3 regions of the Rhizobium sp. NLR22b genome follow, and region 1 is predicted to be linked to each of the others. Evidence: riboswitches for the same ligand, from Rfam matches in the RefSeq annotation. Region 1 holds a riboswitch; each other region holds the start of a gene.
The links. Region 1 has a riboswitch for thiamine pyrophosphate ahead of thiC (phosphomethylpyrimidine synthase ThiC). Riboswitches for the same ligand answer to the same signal wherever they lie in the genome.

Region 2: it holds a riboswitch for thiamine pyrophosphate, as region 1 does, so the genes downstream of both, thiC (phosphomethylpyrimidine synthase ThiC) here and thiC (phosphomethylpyrimidine synthase ThiC) in region 1, are expected to answer to the same signal.
Region 3: it holds a riboswitch for thiamine pyrophosphate, as region 1 does, so the genes downstream of both, thiM (hydroxyethylthiazole kinase) here and thiC (phosphomethylpyrimidine synthase ThiC) in region 1, are expected to answer to the same signal.

Annotation. Positions count from the first base shown of each region.
Region 1 covers NZ_JABDWM010000015.1:186,531-192,100, forward strand. The annotation lists gene HJC00_RS23560 (SPFH domain-containing protein) at 1-1,479, opposite strand, end outside; TPP riboswitch at 2,127-2,258, shown strand; gene thiC (phosphomethylpyrimidine synthase ThiC) at 2,353-4,185, shown strand; gene thiO (glycine oxidase ThiO) at 4,188-5,174, shown strand; gene thiS (sulfur carrier protein ThiS) at 5,171-5,368, shown strand; gene HJC00_RS23580 (thiazole synthase) at 5,370-5,570, shown strand, end outside.
Region 2 covers NZ_JABDWM010000028.1:35,092-40,661, forward strand. The annotation lists gene HJC00_RS29740 (hypothetical protein) at 53-364, shown strand; gene HJC00_RS29745 (hypothetical protein) at 774-1,484, shown strand; TPP riboswitch at 1,682-1,793, shown strand; gene thiC (phosphomethylpyrimidine synthase ThiC) at 1,887-3,713, shown strand; gene thiO (glycine oxidase ThiO) at 3,715-4,686, shown strand; gene thiS (sulfur carrier protein ThiS) at 4,683-4,880, shown strand; gene HJC00_RS29765 (thiazole synthase) at 4,884-5,570, shown strand, end outside.
Region 3 covers NZ_JABDWM010000002.1:422,465-428,034, reverse strand. The annotation lists gene HJC00_RS05730 (ABC transporter substrate-binding protein) at 1-588, opposite strand, end outside; gene HJC00_RS05725 (DUF1349 domain-containing protein) at 817-1,401, shown strand; TPP riboswitch at 1,530-1,626, shown strand; gene thiM (hydroxyethylthiazole kinase) at 1,677-2,480, shown strand; gene thiE (thiamine phosphate synthase) at 2,477-3,112, shown strand; gene thiD (bifunctional hydroxymethylpyrimidine kinase/phosphomethylpyrimidine kinase) at 3,109-3,918, shown strand; gene HJC00_RS05705 (GNAT family N-acetyltransferase) at 4,126-4,605, shown strand; gene HJC00_RS05700 (glycoside hydrolase family 3 N-terminal domain-containing protein) at 4,630-5,570, shown strand, end outside.

The DNA.
Region 1 (5,570 bases):
CAACTTATAAGTCTCGACCTTCTCGACGGCGATCTGGCGTTCGCGCAGCTGGATGAGGATCTGCTCGATGCTGTTCTGGCCATTACTGGCGCGAGGCGTACCGATCAGCACCTCCTGCAGCCCGAGGCTATACGACGAAAACTTCTCCCGCATTTCGTCACCGGATCTGCGCTGGATTTCGCTGCGTTCCTGCAGCAGTTCGATCAAGGTCTTGGTCTGAGCGATATTCTTGAAGTAGGCCGAGACCATCGGATCGAGTGTCTGTTCGACCAGCCGTTTGATGTCCCCGAAACGCTGCACGACGAGCGGCGCCTTCATATAGTCGATATGCACGACGACCGAGAGTGGCAGCACCGGTTCGAACGCATCCCTGGTGATCAGCGACACTTCTGAAAGGTTTTCGTCCAGCCGGTGCTCGCCGAACTGTTCCTTCGTCCATTTGAGCACGAAGTTTGTGGTCGGCACGATGATGATATTGCCGGCATAGGTGTTGAACGCATATTTGCCCGGCAGAAGCGGCGTCGACCAGACACCGCGTGCGCCCGTCTCGACCAGTTCGCCGTGGCGATAAGACTGACCTGAAATATCCGCGCTTCGCCGGCCGGTATAGGAGACGACGACACCCACCGTGCCGACGTCGATGATCGTCTTTTCCACGAGTTCGACGGTCGCGAAGATGCGGTTGAGGAAATAGCTGCCGTCGGCAAGCACCTGCAATTGCCGGCCGCGATAACCGCCGGCATTGAGAAACTTCTCCGGATCCTGGAAATTATTGTGGAAGTTCGGATCCTTCGGGTTGTTGGCAACGGTCGGCGCGATGATCTCGCCATCCGGCAGCGCCGGACCGTCATGGATGGTGACGATCCCGATCAGGTCCTCGGCGTCGTGGATGAGGACGGGCTCGAAGCCATTCCGCTCAGTGATCAAAGTGGACATGTCGGAAAACAGTCTTTGTTCCGACGCGTTCAGGTTGACTGCATAAGTTGATTGCGCGGTCAACACGATGAACTGCGCGAGATTGATGGCATATGTGCCTTCGCGCAGGATCTTGCGTTGCGGCCCCTTCTGGCCGCCCTTGGTGAGAAAGCTGCGCACATCCTGAAAATCATCGGCATCGATATTCGAGGCCAGCGTCTGGGTCGGCGGCAACGGCTCGCCGTCACGGGCGAAGACATAGCCGATCTGGCCCTGCGGAATGGTCACGAGGTTGGCGCGATGCATCGAATACTGGAACGGCATGAAGAAATGCAGACCGCCGCGCACGACATCCGGCTGAAAGCCGGCCTCGCCATAGAGCGCGATGAAGCCATTGTCGACGGAGCCGCGAAAGCTCCACAGCTTTTCGAGGATGCCGAGCCTGTCGTTGGGGATATAGCGGATTACTCCGCTCCACCGGAACAGCATGGCCAGTATGATGAGGGTGACAGCGATTTCGATCGCCTTCCATCCCATCGGGCTAAGGTATTGGAGGGTTTCCATCTTTTCTCTCGCATAGGCGCACGGGTTCGTCCACCCGATGACCGCCCGGTTGGCGTTGGTTGATATGACGGGGAAATGGCGCGCCTTTTTGCTCGACGCGCTAAGAACCTGTCGAACGCTTAAGGCTGCTGATTGTCAGGGAGAATGACCGCGAGTCCCGCTGGGGGACGGCGCGTCGTGAGTGGTCTCACATCGGTGTTGCCTTGCTAGACATAACGATAGAGGAAGTAAGGACAACAGCTATCGGTGTAAATATGTTCAATGCTGAAATCGGATAAGTACTTCCAGTGATTTTGCTATTTCGAACATTCAATTCAGCTGAATAAATATTGCCGCTTGACTTACATACCGGGCCGTTGAGCCGGGGTCTGGAAAATTGCGTTGGCAGGCCCTCTGCAAGGTCAGGCACGCTCGCTATCCACGTCTTGTCTGCTGTTGGTGTGGCGCATTTCTTGTACAGTCGGGTCGATACACCGATCCCCGCTTATCTAAGCCGCAAGTTTCCGAGATCGGCTGACGGTAGTCCTTTGGCGAGAGCCGTAGCTCGCGTGAGGACGCGGAATGATGTCTGCCGCGGACTCAAAGCCGGCGGATGAGAACGCGTGAGGGTCGGCTTGACATCAGGGCCACTCCGGTCTTTGATGCCGAGCATTCACCAGGGGTGTCCCGGCAAGGGGCTGAGATTCTGCTGAACAATACGGCTTTGCCTGTTGTGGCGCAGTGACCCGTTGAACCTGATCCAGTTCATACTGGCGTAGGGACGGTGCGGACGCTGCGGCTGTCGGGCGGATTTCGCTTTGTTGCTTGAGGCGTCTTTTCATCATTCCAACTCTGGAACTGGGTCTCCAAACGTCAAACCTTGGAGCCTCACCCATGAATATTGTTGCACCCAAGCTTACTCCGGTCGTCACCACCGGCCCGCTTCCGGGCTCGACCAAGATCGCCAAGCCCGGAACGCTCTATCCGGATCTGCGCGTGCCGATGCGCGAAATCAGCCTTCACCCGACCTCGGGCGAACCGCCGGTAACGGTCTATGACTCCTCCGGCCCCTATACCGACCCGACACATACGGTCTCGATCGACGCCGGGCTCCCGCGTTTGCGCGAGAGCTGGATCAGGGCGCGGGGCGACGTCGAAGCCTATGAAGGCCGTGTGGTGAAGCCTGAAGACAATGGTTTTGCCACAGGCGAACGGCTGACGCCGGAATTCCCCCTTCGCAGCACGCCGCTGAAGGCAAAGGCCGGCCGCGCCGTCACCCAGCTCGCCTATGCGCGTGCCGGCATCGTCACGCCGGAAATGGAGTTCATCGCCATCCGCGAAAACCTTGGCCGGCAGGCCACGAAGGAGGCGCTCGCTCGCGACGGCGAGAGCTTTGGCGCTGACGTTCCCGATTTCGTGACGGCCGAATTCGTGCGGCAGGAAGTGGCAGCCGGCCGGGCGATCATTCCAGCCAACATCAACCATCCGGAGGCCGAACCGATGATCATCGGCCGGAATTTCCTGGTGAAGATCAACGCCAATATCGGCAACTCGGCCGTTACCTCGTCGATGGCGGAAGAGGTGGAGAAGATGGTCTGGGCAATCCGCTGGGGTGCCGACACGGTCATGGACCTTTCCACCGGCCGCAACATTCACAACATCCGGGAATGGATCATCCGCAATTCGCCGGTTCCGATCGGAACGGTGCCGCTCTACCAGGCGCTGGAAAAGGTGAACGGCATAGCCGAGGATCTCACGTGGGAAGTCTATCGCGATACGCTGATTGAACAGGCCGAGCAGGGGGTCGATTATTTCACCATTCATGCGGGCGTGCGGCTTGCCTATATCCCGCTCACCGTCAATCGTGTCACCGGCATCGTCTCACGCGGCGGTTCGATCATGGCCAAGTGGTGTCTGCATCACCACAAGGAGAGCTTCCTCTATGAGCATTTCGAGGAAATCTGCGACATCTGCCGCGCCTATGACGTATCCTTCTCGCTTGGAGATGGTCTTCGCCCCGGCTCGATCGCCGATGCCAACGACGCCGCGCAATTTGCCGAGCTCGAAACCCTCGGCGAACTGACCAAGATCGCCTGGGCCAGGGATTGCCAGGTGATGATCGAAGGCCCCGGCCACGTGCCGATGCACAAGATCAAGGAGAATATGGACAAGCAGCTCAAGGTCTGCGGCGAGGCTCCCTTCTATACGCTCGGACCGCTGACGACCGATATCGCCCCCGGCTACGATCACATCACCTCCGGCATCGGAGCCGCAATGATCGGCTGGTTCGGAACGGCGATGCTCTGCTACGTCACGCCGAAGGAGCATCTGGGCCTGCCCGACCGCAGCGACGTCAAGACCGGTGTCATCACCTACAAGATTGCCGCGCATGCCGCCGACCTTGCCAAGGGCCATCCGGCCGCCCGCATCCGTGACGATGCACTGTCGCGGGCGCGCTTCGAATTTCGCTGGGAAGACCAGTTCAACCTCTCGCTCGACCCGGATACGGCGCGTTCCTTCCATGACGAGACCCTGCCGAAAGAGGCGCACAAGGTAGCGCATTTCTGTTCGATGTGCGGCCCGAAATTCTGTTCCATGCGCATTTCCCACGACATTCGCGCCGAAGCTCAGAAAGAAGGACTGGAAGCGATGGCTGCCAGGTATCGTGATGGCGGCGATCTCTACATGCCGGTCGCCGAGGCCGCGAAAACGCCTGCCGGAGAATGACGATGCATATTCTCGTCAAGGGGGCCGGCGTTGCCGGCCTCACCGTTGCCTGGCAGCTCTATCGACATGGTTTCCGGGTCAGCGTCGCTGATCAAGCCGACCGGATCGGTGCAGGCGCTTCCGGCTTTGCCGGCGGCATGCTGGCCCCATGGTGCGAAAGGGAAAGCGCGGAGGAGCCGGTCCTGGCGCTCGGCCGTCTTGCCGCCGATTGGTGGGAGGCAGCACTACCCGGCCATATCAATCGTCGGGGAACGCTTGTCGTGGCGGCCGGGCGCGATGCCGGCGAACTCGACCGCTTTTGTCGCCGGACAAGCGGATGGGAATGGCTGGACGAGCCGGCGATCGCGGCTCTTGAACCGGATCTCGCCGGCCGCTTCCGCAGGGCATTGTTCTTTCCGCAGGAAGCGCATCTCGATCCACGGCAGGCACTCGCGGGGCTGGCCGCCGGACTTGAAGAAGCCCGCATGCGTCTCACATTCGGCACCACGGGCGATGCTGACCTTGCCCATTACGATCGGGTGATCGACTGCACCGGGGCTGCTCAGATCGGCCTTCTGCCCGGCTTGCGCGGCGTTCGCGGAGAGATGCTCTGCGTCGAAACGAACGAAGTGACTCTCTCTCGCCCCGTTCGCCTGCTGCATCCGCGCCATCCGATCTATATCGTGCCGCGCGAAAGAAATCGTTTCATGATCGGGGCGACGATGATCGAAAGTGACGATACCGGCCCTATCACCGCGCGTTCGCTGATGGAGTTGCTGAATGCCGCCTACACCCTCAATCCTGCCTTCGGCGAGGCACGGGTGACGGAAACCGGCGCAGGCGTGCGGCCGGCTTATCCCGACAATCTGCCGCGTGTGACGCAGGAAGGGCGCACAGTCCATGTCAATGGTCTCTACCGCCACGGTTTTCTGCTGGCGCCTGCCATGGCAGGCGAGGTGGCGCGGCTTCTTCTTGGCGAAGGCAATCAACCGGAAAGGAGGGCATCATGACCTTCATCATCAATGGTGAGGAACAGGAGGTCGCGGCCGCGACGCTCGCAGATCTTCTCCTCGCTCTCGACTACGAAGGCGAATGGCTGGCAACCGCAGTCAACGGCGAGCTGGTGCACCGCGAGGACCGCGCCGATTTCAGGCTCGGCGAACGCGACCGCATCGAAATTCTCTCACCCATGCAAGGAGGCTGAGATGCTGAAACTTTATGATGTTGAAGTCCGCTCCCGACTGCTACTCGGGACCGCCCGCTATCCGTCTCCAGCTGTCCTTGCAGAAGCGGTCAAGCGCTCGAAGACCGAGATCGTCACCGTTTCGCTTCGCCGCGAAGCCGTCGGCGGCAAAGCAGGCGGCGCCTTCTTCGATCTGATCCGCGAACTTGGCGTGCGCGTGCTG
Region 2 (5,570 bases), on a different contig from region 1:
GAATTGTCCTGAATAGGAGCTACGACAGCACAGTGCAGGAAGATTACTTCCTATGAATGCTGAAATCTTGCCGGCGACATCATCGTCGGGAGGCTTGCACAAGGAGCACGATGACATGCATCAGAAAAAGCAATCAGACAAGCGCCTTGGCTCCTCGCATCTGCAGTTGGCAACCATCGACGGTGTGTCGCTGCCTGGTCTGCAATTGTCACTCGAGCGGCAGGAGGGCTCCGGGTCGACGAAGAAGACCTTTTTCCAACAATGGCTCCTGGATTTTGCTTTCGGTTGCGAGCTATTTTATCCGATCCAGCTATATGAACATCTCGCAACGAGCGAGAGGACGACAAAGGCGCTAAACCGTTAAGTGAATTGGGAGAATTTGGACCGGCCGCCACGTTCCTCCTTTGAAATCCACGTCTATTGAGTTTCCATATTCCGGGATGGAAGCATCGGCTCAGTCGCCAACGCTTGCAAACTCCAACAACAAGTCGGCGAGCGGATGGAGGATATCATGGACGACCTTGATGCGACGCAAGCAAAGGACGGCTCGGGCACACAGGCTTCAACAGGTGTGAACCAGCACGGCAGGAACATCGGAAGATGGTAAGAAAGTCTATCGGGAACCCGACCGTTAAACGGTACCCGCAAGGCGCAGTTCAAATCTTGCTGCTGGCATCAAATACGCTGACAACGCGCGCTCGCCTGCCAAAATCAAGGAAATTTGACGCGCAGGGTTCGCCCATCAAATTCACCGCAGAAAGGATTCGTTCTCCGTGTCATTTTGTTCTTCGAAACGCATTCGCATCGCCGCACTTGCAGCGACTGCCATCGTGCTGGGCACCCAGATCGCAATTGCGCAAGAACCGTCTATAGGGTCTCAGTGGCTGAACTCGCCAACATCTCGAGTGGAAGCGCTTGCGGTCCTTCAGACCTTGAATGCCAATCTCCTGAGTAACGCCAGTGCTACGTTGACCCTTGATCGCTGGTGCGCCGCGCACAAGCTCGCACCGGAAGGTTCTAAGATTGTAGCTCAGCGTGTGGGCGGGCAAGACAAGCCGGCCGATGAGCACATCCGTGAACTTCTGACCGTCGGACCCGGTGAGCTGATCGCTTATCGCCGCGTCCGCCTGGTCTGCGGCGACCGCGTCTTGTCGGAAGCCGACAACTGGTATGTACCCGCAAAATTAACTGCAGAGATGAATCAGGCTTTGAAGACCAGCGATATCGCGTTTGGCAGAGCCGTTCAGGCTCTTAATTTCACTCGCACAAACCTGTCTGCCAAGTTGCTCTGGTCCCCTCTATCCGAAGGCTGGGACATGGACGGCTTAACAGCGCATGAAACAAGTTCCCTCAGCCTGCCGCCGTTCCTGCTCGAACATCGTGCCGTACTGAAACTTCGAGACGGCACGCCGTTTAGCGCCTTGGTCGAAAGCTACACGGACAAAGTACTAGACTTTCCAGTTCCGCGCCTGCTTTCTCAATAGCGCTTCGGTAGCTCAGCATACTTGCTGAATTGCGCGGGATAAAAATCGACAGCCACTGCATGCGACAAAAGCGCCTGCCTTGCGGAAGCGTGCCGTCGGGCGACTGACTTGTCGATTCGTTGATCGCGGCGACGCACGATCCTGAGCCATCGCAGATGGTCACTTGACAGTCCCCTCGGCAAGCCTCTACCCTTTTTGGCATTCACCAGGGGGGTCCCGGCAAGGGGCTGAGATACTGCTATCGCGCGCAGTGACCCGTTGAACCTGATCCAGTTCATACTGGCGTAGGGACGGTGCAAGCGCTCGAGAGGTTTCGGATTCACGCGTGGAATCCGTGCCGGCGTCTTTCCATCATTCCGGCTGAGGACTGGGTCTCCAAACTCAAACTTGGAGCCTCAAACCGTGAACATCGCCGCAAAGAATATCACCCCAACCGTCACCACCGGCCCCTTGCCGACATCCAGGAAGATCTACAGTCGGGGGGACATCCATCCCGACATTTGCGTGCCGATGCGCGAAATCAGCCTTCATCCGACATCGGGCGAGCCGCCCGTTGTCGTCTACGACTCGTCCGGCCCCTATACGATCGAGGGCACCGAGATCCGTGTCGAACAGGGGCTGCCCTCACTGCGACGTGACTGGGTTCTCGCCCGCGGCGACGTCGAGGCCTATAAGGGCCGCCATGTCCGTCCCGAAGACAACGGCTTTGCCAGCGGCGAAAGGCTGACGCCCGAATTCCCCGCGCTACGCCAGCCGCTGCGCGCAAAGGATGGCAGTGCAGTCACCCAGCTCTCTTATGCGCGCGCCGGCATCGTCACGCCCGAGATGGAATTCATAGCCATCCGCGAAAACCTCGGCCGCAAGGCGCAGGAGGAGGCAATGGTTCGAGACGGCGAGAGCTTCGGCGCTCATATTCCGGACCATGTGACGGCGGAATTCGTCCGGCAGGAAGTGGCGGCGGGACGAGCGATCATCCCCGCCAACATCAATCATCCCGAAGCCGAGCCGATGATCATCGGCCGCAATTTCCTGGTGAAGATCAACGCCAATATCGGCAATTCGGCCATCACGTCGTCGATGGCCGAAGAGGTCGAGAAGATGCTCTGGGCGGCGCGCTGGGGTGCCGACACCGTCATGGACCTTTCCACCGGCCGCAACATTCACAACATCCGCGAATGGATCATCCGCAATTCGCCGCTACCAATCGGTACCGTGCCGCTCTACCAGGCGCTGGAGAAGGTCGAGGGCATTGCCGAGAACCTGACCTGGGAGGTGTATCGCGACACGCTGATCGAGCAGGCCGAACAGGGCGTCGACTATTTCACCATCCATGCCGGCGTGCGGCTTCACTACATCCCGCTCACCGTCAACCGCGTCACCGGCATCGTCTCGCGCGGCGGCTCGATCATGGCCAAGTGGTGTCTCCATCATCATCGCGAGAGCTTCCTCTACGAGCATTTCGAGGAGATCTGCGATATCTGCCGCGCCTATGACGTTTCCTTCTCGCTCGGCGACGGCCTGCGTCCTGGCTCCATCGCCGATGCCAACGATGCAGCGCAATTCGCCGAACTGGAAACACTGGGAGAGTTGACCAAGATCGCCTGGGCGAAAGACTGCCAGGTGATGATCGAAGGCCCCGGCCATGTGCCGATGCACAAGATCAAGGAAAACATGGACAAGCAGCTCAAGGTCTGCGGCGAGGCGCCCTTCTATACGCTTGGACCGCTGACGACGGATATCGCACCGGGTTACGATCACATCACCTCCGGCATCGGCGCAGCAATGATCGGCTGGTTCGGTACGGCGATGCTCTGCTACGTCACGCCCAAGGAGCACCTGGGGCTTCCCGACCGCAACGACGTGAAGGTAGGCGTCATCACCTACAAGATCGCGGCCCACGCGGCTGATCTCGCCAAGGGGCATCCGGCAGCACAGCTGCGCGATGACGCGCTCTCGCGTGCCCGTTTCGAATTCGGCTGGGAGGATCAGTTCAACCTCTCGCTGGACCCCGAAACCGCCCGCAGCTTCCACGACGAGACGTTGCCGAAGGAAGCCCAAAAGGTGACCCATTTCTGCTCCATGTGCGGCCCGAAATTCTGCTCCATGCGGATTTCGCACGATATCCGCGCCGAAGCGCAGAAGGAGGGGCTAGACGCGATGGCAGCGCGTTATCGCGAGGGCGGCGACCTCTATATGCCAGTTCAAACCCTGCAACATTCGGGCGAATGAGATGCGTGTGCTTGTCAAAGGGGCCGGCGTCGCCGGCCTGACGGTGGCGCATGAACTGCGCGCTCGAGATGCCGAGGTCACCGTGCTGGATCCATATGACGGTTTCCTGCGTGCTGCTTCGTGGCTCGCGGGCGGAATGTTGGCGCCTTGGTGCGAGCGGGAGAGTACTGATGACGCAGTACTCACGCGCGGTCTCACCGCCGCCGACAAATGGGAAGCAATGGTGCCGGGAGAGGTGCGACGAAACGGAACGCTCGTGGTCGCCTCTGCTCGCGATCTTGGTGAACTGCGACGCTTTGCCTGCCGCACGACGGGTTATGAATGGCTGGACGAGCCGGCGATCGCGGCGCTGGAACCCTCCCTTGCCGGGCGGTTCCGGCACGGGCTGTTCTTTCGCCGCGAAGCCCATCTCGATCCTCGGCGAGTGTTGTGTCTGCTGCGCACCAAGCTGACGGATCAGGGGGTCACCTTCGTGGGCGAGAGGCCGCACGAGAGCTTCGACAGTGTCGTCGATTGCACGGGCGCAGCGCAGATCGGCGAGGTAAAGGAATTGCGCGGCGTCCGCGGCGAAATGCTTTACCTTAGAAGCTTCGACGTGGATCTCTCCCGGCCGGTCCGCCTGCTCCATCCGCGTATCCCCGTCTACATCGTCCCGCGAGGAAACGGTCTGTTCATGGTCGGCGCGACGATGATCGAGACGGAATTCGACGGGCCTATAGTCGCCCGCTCACTGATGGAACTGCTCAACTCTGCATACACGCTATTTCCGGCCTTTGCCGATGCAACCATAATCGAAACGGGTGTCGGAATCCGCCCAGCCTTTCCAGACAATCTTCCACGCGCAAGCCGTCAGGGAAAGGTGATCTCGCTCAACGGCCTCTTCCGCCACGGCTTTCTGCTCGCGCCAGCCATGGCGGCCGAGGCGGCTGAACTTGTCTTCAACCAACATACCACGGGAAGGAATGCCTCATGAAAGTGATCGTTAATGGCGAGGCCCAGGATGTCGCGGCTGAGACGCTGTCGGAGCTTTTAGTCCTGATGGAATACGAGGGTGACTGGCTGGCGACAGCCGTCAACGGTGAGCTTGTCCATCGCGAAGACCGCTTCGATCGTTCGCTCAACGACAATGACAGGATCGAAATCCTGTCGCCGATGCAGGGAGGCTGACGGATGCTGACGCTCTATGGGGCCGAAATAAACTCCCGTCTGCTGCTCGGCACAGCGCAATACCCCTCTCCTGCCGTCCTCTCCGAGGCCGTCTGGCAGTCGGCGACGGAAATCGTCACCGTCTCTCTTCGTCGTGAGATGTCGGGGGGCCGCAGCGGTGGTGCCTTCTTCGAGATGATCCGCGCGCTCGGCGTTCGTATCCTTCCCAACACTGCAGGTTGCCACAGCGTCGCGGAAGCGGTGCTGACCGCAAAGATGGCACGCGAGCTGTTCGCCACCGACTGGATCAAGCTCGAGGTCATCGGCAACCATGATACGCTACAGCCGAACGTCTTCGGTCTCGTCGAGGCGGCTCGCACACTTGTCAGCGAAGGTTTCGAAGTCTTCCCGTACACGACCGACGATCTGGTCGTGGCCGAACGACTGCTGGAGGCCGGCTGCAAGGTGCTCATGCCTTGGTGCGCACCGATTGGCAGTGCTGCCGGGCCGCTCAATCCGACAGCGCTCAGAGCAATGCGGGCGCATTTCCCCGACGTGTCGCTGATCGTCGATGCCGGCATCGGCCGGCCGTCGCACGCAACTGCGGTCATGGAGCTTGGTTTCGATGCGGTTCTGCTCAACACCGCCGTTGCCGGCGCCGGAGATCCCGCGGCGATGGCAGCCGCCTTTGCCGCGGCAATCGCCGCCGGC
Region 3 (5,570 bases), on a different contig from region 1:
CTGGATATATTGGTCGGCCTTGCGCTCCTTCAGCATATAGGGGCCGGTGCCAATGAATTCCTTCATCGGTTCGTCCTGCTTTTCGGAAGGGATGATGATCGCCGCCGAATTGTTGAAGGCGAGCAACGAGGTCAGCGGCGCATAGGGCTGCTTCAGGGTGATGGTGACGGTCGAAGGATCGGTCGCGGCGATCTTGCCGATGAAGCCCGCCACCTGCTTGCCGCGCGAGGCGATCTTCGTCCAGCGGCCAAGCGAGGCGACAACATCCTCGGACGTCATGTCTGTATTGTCGTGGAACTTGATGCCGGTCCTCAGCTTGATCGTATAGGTTTTGCCGTCGGCGCTGATCTCCGGCAGGCTTTCGGCCAGCAGCGGCGTGACGTTCCAACTCTTGTCGAAGGTGTAGAGCGTTTCGAAAATATGCTGGGTGACGATGCCGACAAGATCAGCCGTCGACGACATCGGATCGAGCGTCGGCGGCTCGCCGATCGTCGCGACATTGATGACGCCGCCCTTTTCCTGGGCAAGCAGGGCGGACGGCAGGGCGACGAGCGCGGTGCCGAGCAGGAATGCGACCAGTGTTTTCATGTGATGGCTCCCGTTTAGTTCCATTATTATGCAATTCATCTTTTTGTAACAGAATAAGAACTGGATCGATCCTGTCAAGCGCGGGCGACGGATTATGCAGCCGCGGATAGCGCGACGCCGAAAAAGCACCATCTTCATCTGCGGCTGTCTGCGCTGCATGAAAGCGGCATGATATGCCAAAGTCAGGCGGTCGCCTTCGGTCAGGCTTCAACAGAACGGGAGAACGGGATGAGCATCGATTTCAACAAAGGAAAGTGGCTGAACGAGCCGGCCAGCTGGCGCGCAGACGAAACCAGCCTCACCCTGACGACCGACGAGAAAACCGATTTTTGGTGCGAAACCTATTACGGCTTCACCCGCGACAACGGCCATTTCCTCGCTTTTCCCACCGGTGACAGCTTCACCGCCGAGATCCGCATCCAGGGCGAATTCCGCACCCTCTACGATCAGGCCGGCCTGATGGTGCGCCTCGACGAAACACGCTGGGTGAAGTCAGGCGTCGAATTCACCGACGGCGAAGCCTTCCTCAGCGCCGTCGTCACCGACGGCAGATCCGACTGGTCGGTGTCCCAGCCCTTCAAGGAACTCGAAGATTTCCACATCCGCGTCACCGTTGCAGGCGGCGCCATGCGCATCCAGGCCTCCCGCGACGGCAGCCGCTGGCCGCTGCTGCGGCTAGCGCCCTTCCCGGCTGCCGACCGCTATGAAGTCGGGCCGGCGGCCTGCACGCCGGAGCGCAGCGGGTTGAGGGTGCGGTTTTCGGAGTTTTCGATCGGGCCGGCGATTACGACGGATCTTCACGATTTGAGTTAGCCGGATAGGATGCGATCGGGATTGCATTCCTGAGCAGCAACGTTCACGCCTAAAGCGCAGCCGCAAGGAGAGTACCGAACCCTCATTTTCGAGATGACATCCGCCCCGTTCTCTGCGAAAAAGAGCGCGATGAGAGACAGGGGCGCCCGTCGACAGACGGGCTGAGAAGCACCCTTCGAACCTGAACCGGATAATGCCGGCGGAGGGAGTCGCTCGGGGTCGCGGTTTCGCCCGCACGAATTGCCCCGTGCCCGCCCCCGCCTGAAAGGGGCGCCATGCAAAACAAGATCACGTCGGGAGCCATGCTGAAGGCGATGCGCGAAAAGCCGCCGCTCGTCCAGTGCATCACCAATTATGTCGCCATGAACATCGCGGCCAATGTTCTGCTTGCGTCGGGCGCCTCGCCCGCCATGGTGCACGCCGCTGAAGAAGCCGGCGAATTCGCCGGCATCGCGAATGCATTGACCATCAACATCGGCACGCTTTCGACGCAATGGATCGAAGGCATGCAGACGGCGGCGAGGGCCGCCAACGCAGCCGGCAAACCATGGGTCCTCGATCCGGTCGCGCATTACGCGACGGCCTTCCGCCGCGGAGCGGTCGCCGATCTCCTGGCGCTGAAGCCGACGATCATCCGCGGCAATGCTTCCGAGATCATCGCCCTTGCCGGCGGAGAGAGCCGCGGCCAGGGCGTCGACAGCCGCGACCCGGTCGAGCAGGCGGAAGGCTCGGCGCGGCGGCTCGCCGAGCGACAGCGGGCGGTGGTCGCCGTCACCGGTGCGGCCGATTTCGTCACCGATGGTGAAAGAGCCGTGCGCATCAAAGGCGGATCGGTCCTGATGCCGCAGGTCACCGCACTCGGCTGCTCGCTCACCTGCCTGATCGGCGCCTTTGCCGCGACCGCCCCTGAGGATACGTTCGGGGCGACAGTTGCGGCCCTTGCGACCTTCTCCGTCGCGGGCGAGGATGCCGCCCTCGGGGCGGCCGGCCCCGGCTCCTTCGCTTGGCGTTTCCTCGATGCGCTGTCAGCCCTGGACGCCGAAACGCTCGATGCCCGGGCAAGGATTTCGGCCGTATGAAGGTTTTCGACCTTTCGCTCTATCTCGTCCTCGACCCCGAACTCTGCGCCGGGATCGGCATGGTCGAGACCGCGCGCCTTGCCGTTGCCGGCGGCGCCACGATGGTGCAACTGCGCGACAAACATGCGGGCACGACCAGAATGATCGAGACCGGCCGAGCCTTGAAACAAGCGCTTGCGGGAACCGGCGCCCTGCTCATCGTCAACGACGATGTCGAGGCGGCGATCGCCATAAGTGCCGACGGCCTGCATATCGGCCAGGAAGACATGGACGCGCGCACGGCACGGACGATGATCGGCCCCGGGATGATCCTCGGCCTCTCGGTCGAGACCGCGCCGCTTGCTAGCGCCGTCGATCCCGGTCTCGTCGATTATGCCGGCGTCGGACCGGTCTTTGCGACGCCGACCAAGGCCGACCACAAGCAGCCGATCGGCTTTGACGGTCTGGCAAGGCTGGTGAAGGCTTCGCCGGTGCCGTCAGTCGCCATCGGCGGCCTCAAGGCGAACCACGTGGCCGAGGTATTTGCCGCAGGCGCCAATGGGCTTGCCGTCGTCTCAGCCATCGCCGGCACGCCGGACCCCGAGGCGGCCACGCGCCGCATCGCCGCAGAAATCCGAAAGGTCCGCCCATGATCCGCAACGTTCTCTCCATCGCCGGCTCCGATCCCTCGGGCGGCGCCGGCATCCAGGCCGATCTCAAGGCCTTTTCCGCCCGCGGCGTCTACGGCATGGCGGTGCTGACCGCGCTGACGGCGCAGAACACGCAAGGGGTGAGCGGCGTGCATCTGGTGCCGCCGCAATTCGTCGCCGACCAGGTCGATGCCGTCTTTGCCGATGTGCGCGTCGACGCCGTCAAGATCGGCATGATCGCCAATGCCGGCATCGCCGAGGCCGTTGCCGCAGCCCTCGCGCACCGGCGTGGCATCCCCGTCGTTCTCGACCCGGTGATGATCGCCAAGGGGGGCGCCGCCCTGCTCGCACCTGAAGCGGTCGACGTGCTGACCAGGCGGCTGCTGCCACTTGCCACGCTTCTCACCCCGAACCTGCCGGAAGCCGCCGCACTTCTGCACCAGCCGGTCGCGACAAACCGGGCCGAGATGGCCGCCCAGGCCGAGCGGCTGCGCGCCCTTGGTCCGGCCGCCGTGCTGGTCAAGGGCGGACACCTCGACGGTGACGAAAGCCCCGACGTGCTTGCCACTGCCGACGGCCTGCACTGGTTCGAGGCGCGACGCGTGCCGACCAAGAATACCCACGGCACCGGCTGCACGCTGTCCAGCGCGCTGGCCGCCGAACTCGCCAAAGGCGACTCGACGCCAGGGGCTGTTGCCATTGCCAAGGACTATCTCGCCGGCGCGGTCGCAGCCGCCGGAAAGCTCAGCGTCGGCTCCGGCCACGGTCCGGTGCAGCATTTCCACGCGCTCTGGCAAGAGGGCGAATAGGCGCTGGCATCGGCAAACAGATGCAAATGTAAAACGGCCCGGCTTGTTCCGGGCCGTTTTGCATTGGACCCATACCGCACGTCGAGGCCGCAACGAGAACAGTCGCGTCCAAGAAAATCCCTGTTGACAAGCCTTCTGAGATGGCCAAGTCTATGACATTAAAAGGGGATATATTCCGCAATAACGGAACATCCAGAGGAGAGACGGGTGCCGGACCTGCTTGTGAGCTTATATTCCACTAGGCTCGCCGAACTGAAAGAGCGGGCTGACGTCGTCGGCGCCTCCATCCGTCCGGCTCTTCCTGCGGAACTGCACCTCGTGGTCAACTGGGTTCGCGAACAATTCAGCGAGAATTGGGCGAGCGAGGTTTCGGTCGCTTTTTCCCGCCAGCCCGTCGCCTGCCTGATATCAGTCGAAGGCGGCAAGTTGCTTGGCTTTGCCTGCTACGACACCACGGCGCGTGGCTTCTTCGGCCCGACCGGCGTCGATTCCGGAGCACGCGGCAGGGGCATCGGCCTCGCGCTGTTTTCCGCCTGCCTTGAGACAATGAAGACGCTCGGCCATGCCTACGCCTTCATCGGCGATGCCGGCCCCGTCGACTTCTACGCCAGGACCGCAGGCGCCATCGTTATCCCCGCCCCCGACAAGGGCATTTACGAAGGCATGCTCAGAAGCGCGCCGAAATGACCATCTGATACCGGAGTTCCAGAATTGTCCTCGACCCCTCTTGCCCTTTTCGTCGGGCTTCCGAATCCCATCATATCGGATTATGAATTCGCGCTCTTTCGCGACACCAACCCGCTCGGCCTTTTCGTCGGGCGGCGCAATCAGCGCGAGCCGGAGCAGACGAGGCGCCTGATCGAGCGCTTTCGCGAAGCCGTCGGCCGCGACGATGCGCCTGTCTTCACCGACCAGGAAGGCGGGCGCGTCCAACACCTCGACGCCGGTCCCTGGCCGCTCTTCCGCAGCTTCGGCCAGTTCGCCGACCTGGCGCGGCGCGATCTCGATCTCGGCAAAAAGGCACTGCGCCTTTCCTCCCAGGCCATGGGCGCGATGATGACGGAACTCGGCCTTTCCAGCGGCTGCTCGCCCGTTCTCGACCTCGTCTTCGAGACGACGAGCGCGGTCATCGGCGCCCGCTCCTTCGGCCCCGATCCGGACTTCATCGCCGCCCTCGGCCGCGAGGTGGTCGACGGCCTGCTAGAGACCGGCAACATGCCCGTCATGAAGCACATTCCCGGCCATGGCCGCGCCACGCTCGACTCCCACAAGGAGCGTCCGGTGGTCGATGCCAGCCGCGAAACGCTCATCGCCACCGATTTCAAGCCGTTCGTCACGCTGAAGGATACGCCCTGGGCCATGGTCGCCCATGTCGTCTATTCGGCCTACGACGCGGAGCTGCCGGCTTCGATCTCGCCTGTTATGCACGACCTGATCCGCAAGGAGATGGGCTATGAGGGCGTGCTGATATCCGACTGCATCTTCATGCAGTCGCTCTCCGGCACCCTGCCGGAACGCGTCGCCCAAGTGCTCGACGCGGGCTTCGATATCGCCCTCCACAGCCACGGTGACGTCAGGGAAAGCGAAGCCGCAGCCAAGGCCGCCCGCCCGCTGACCGACGCCGCTCTCAAGCGCATCGCCGCCGGCAAGGC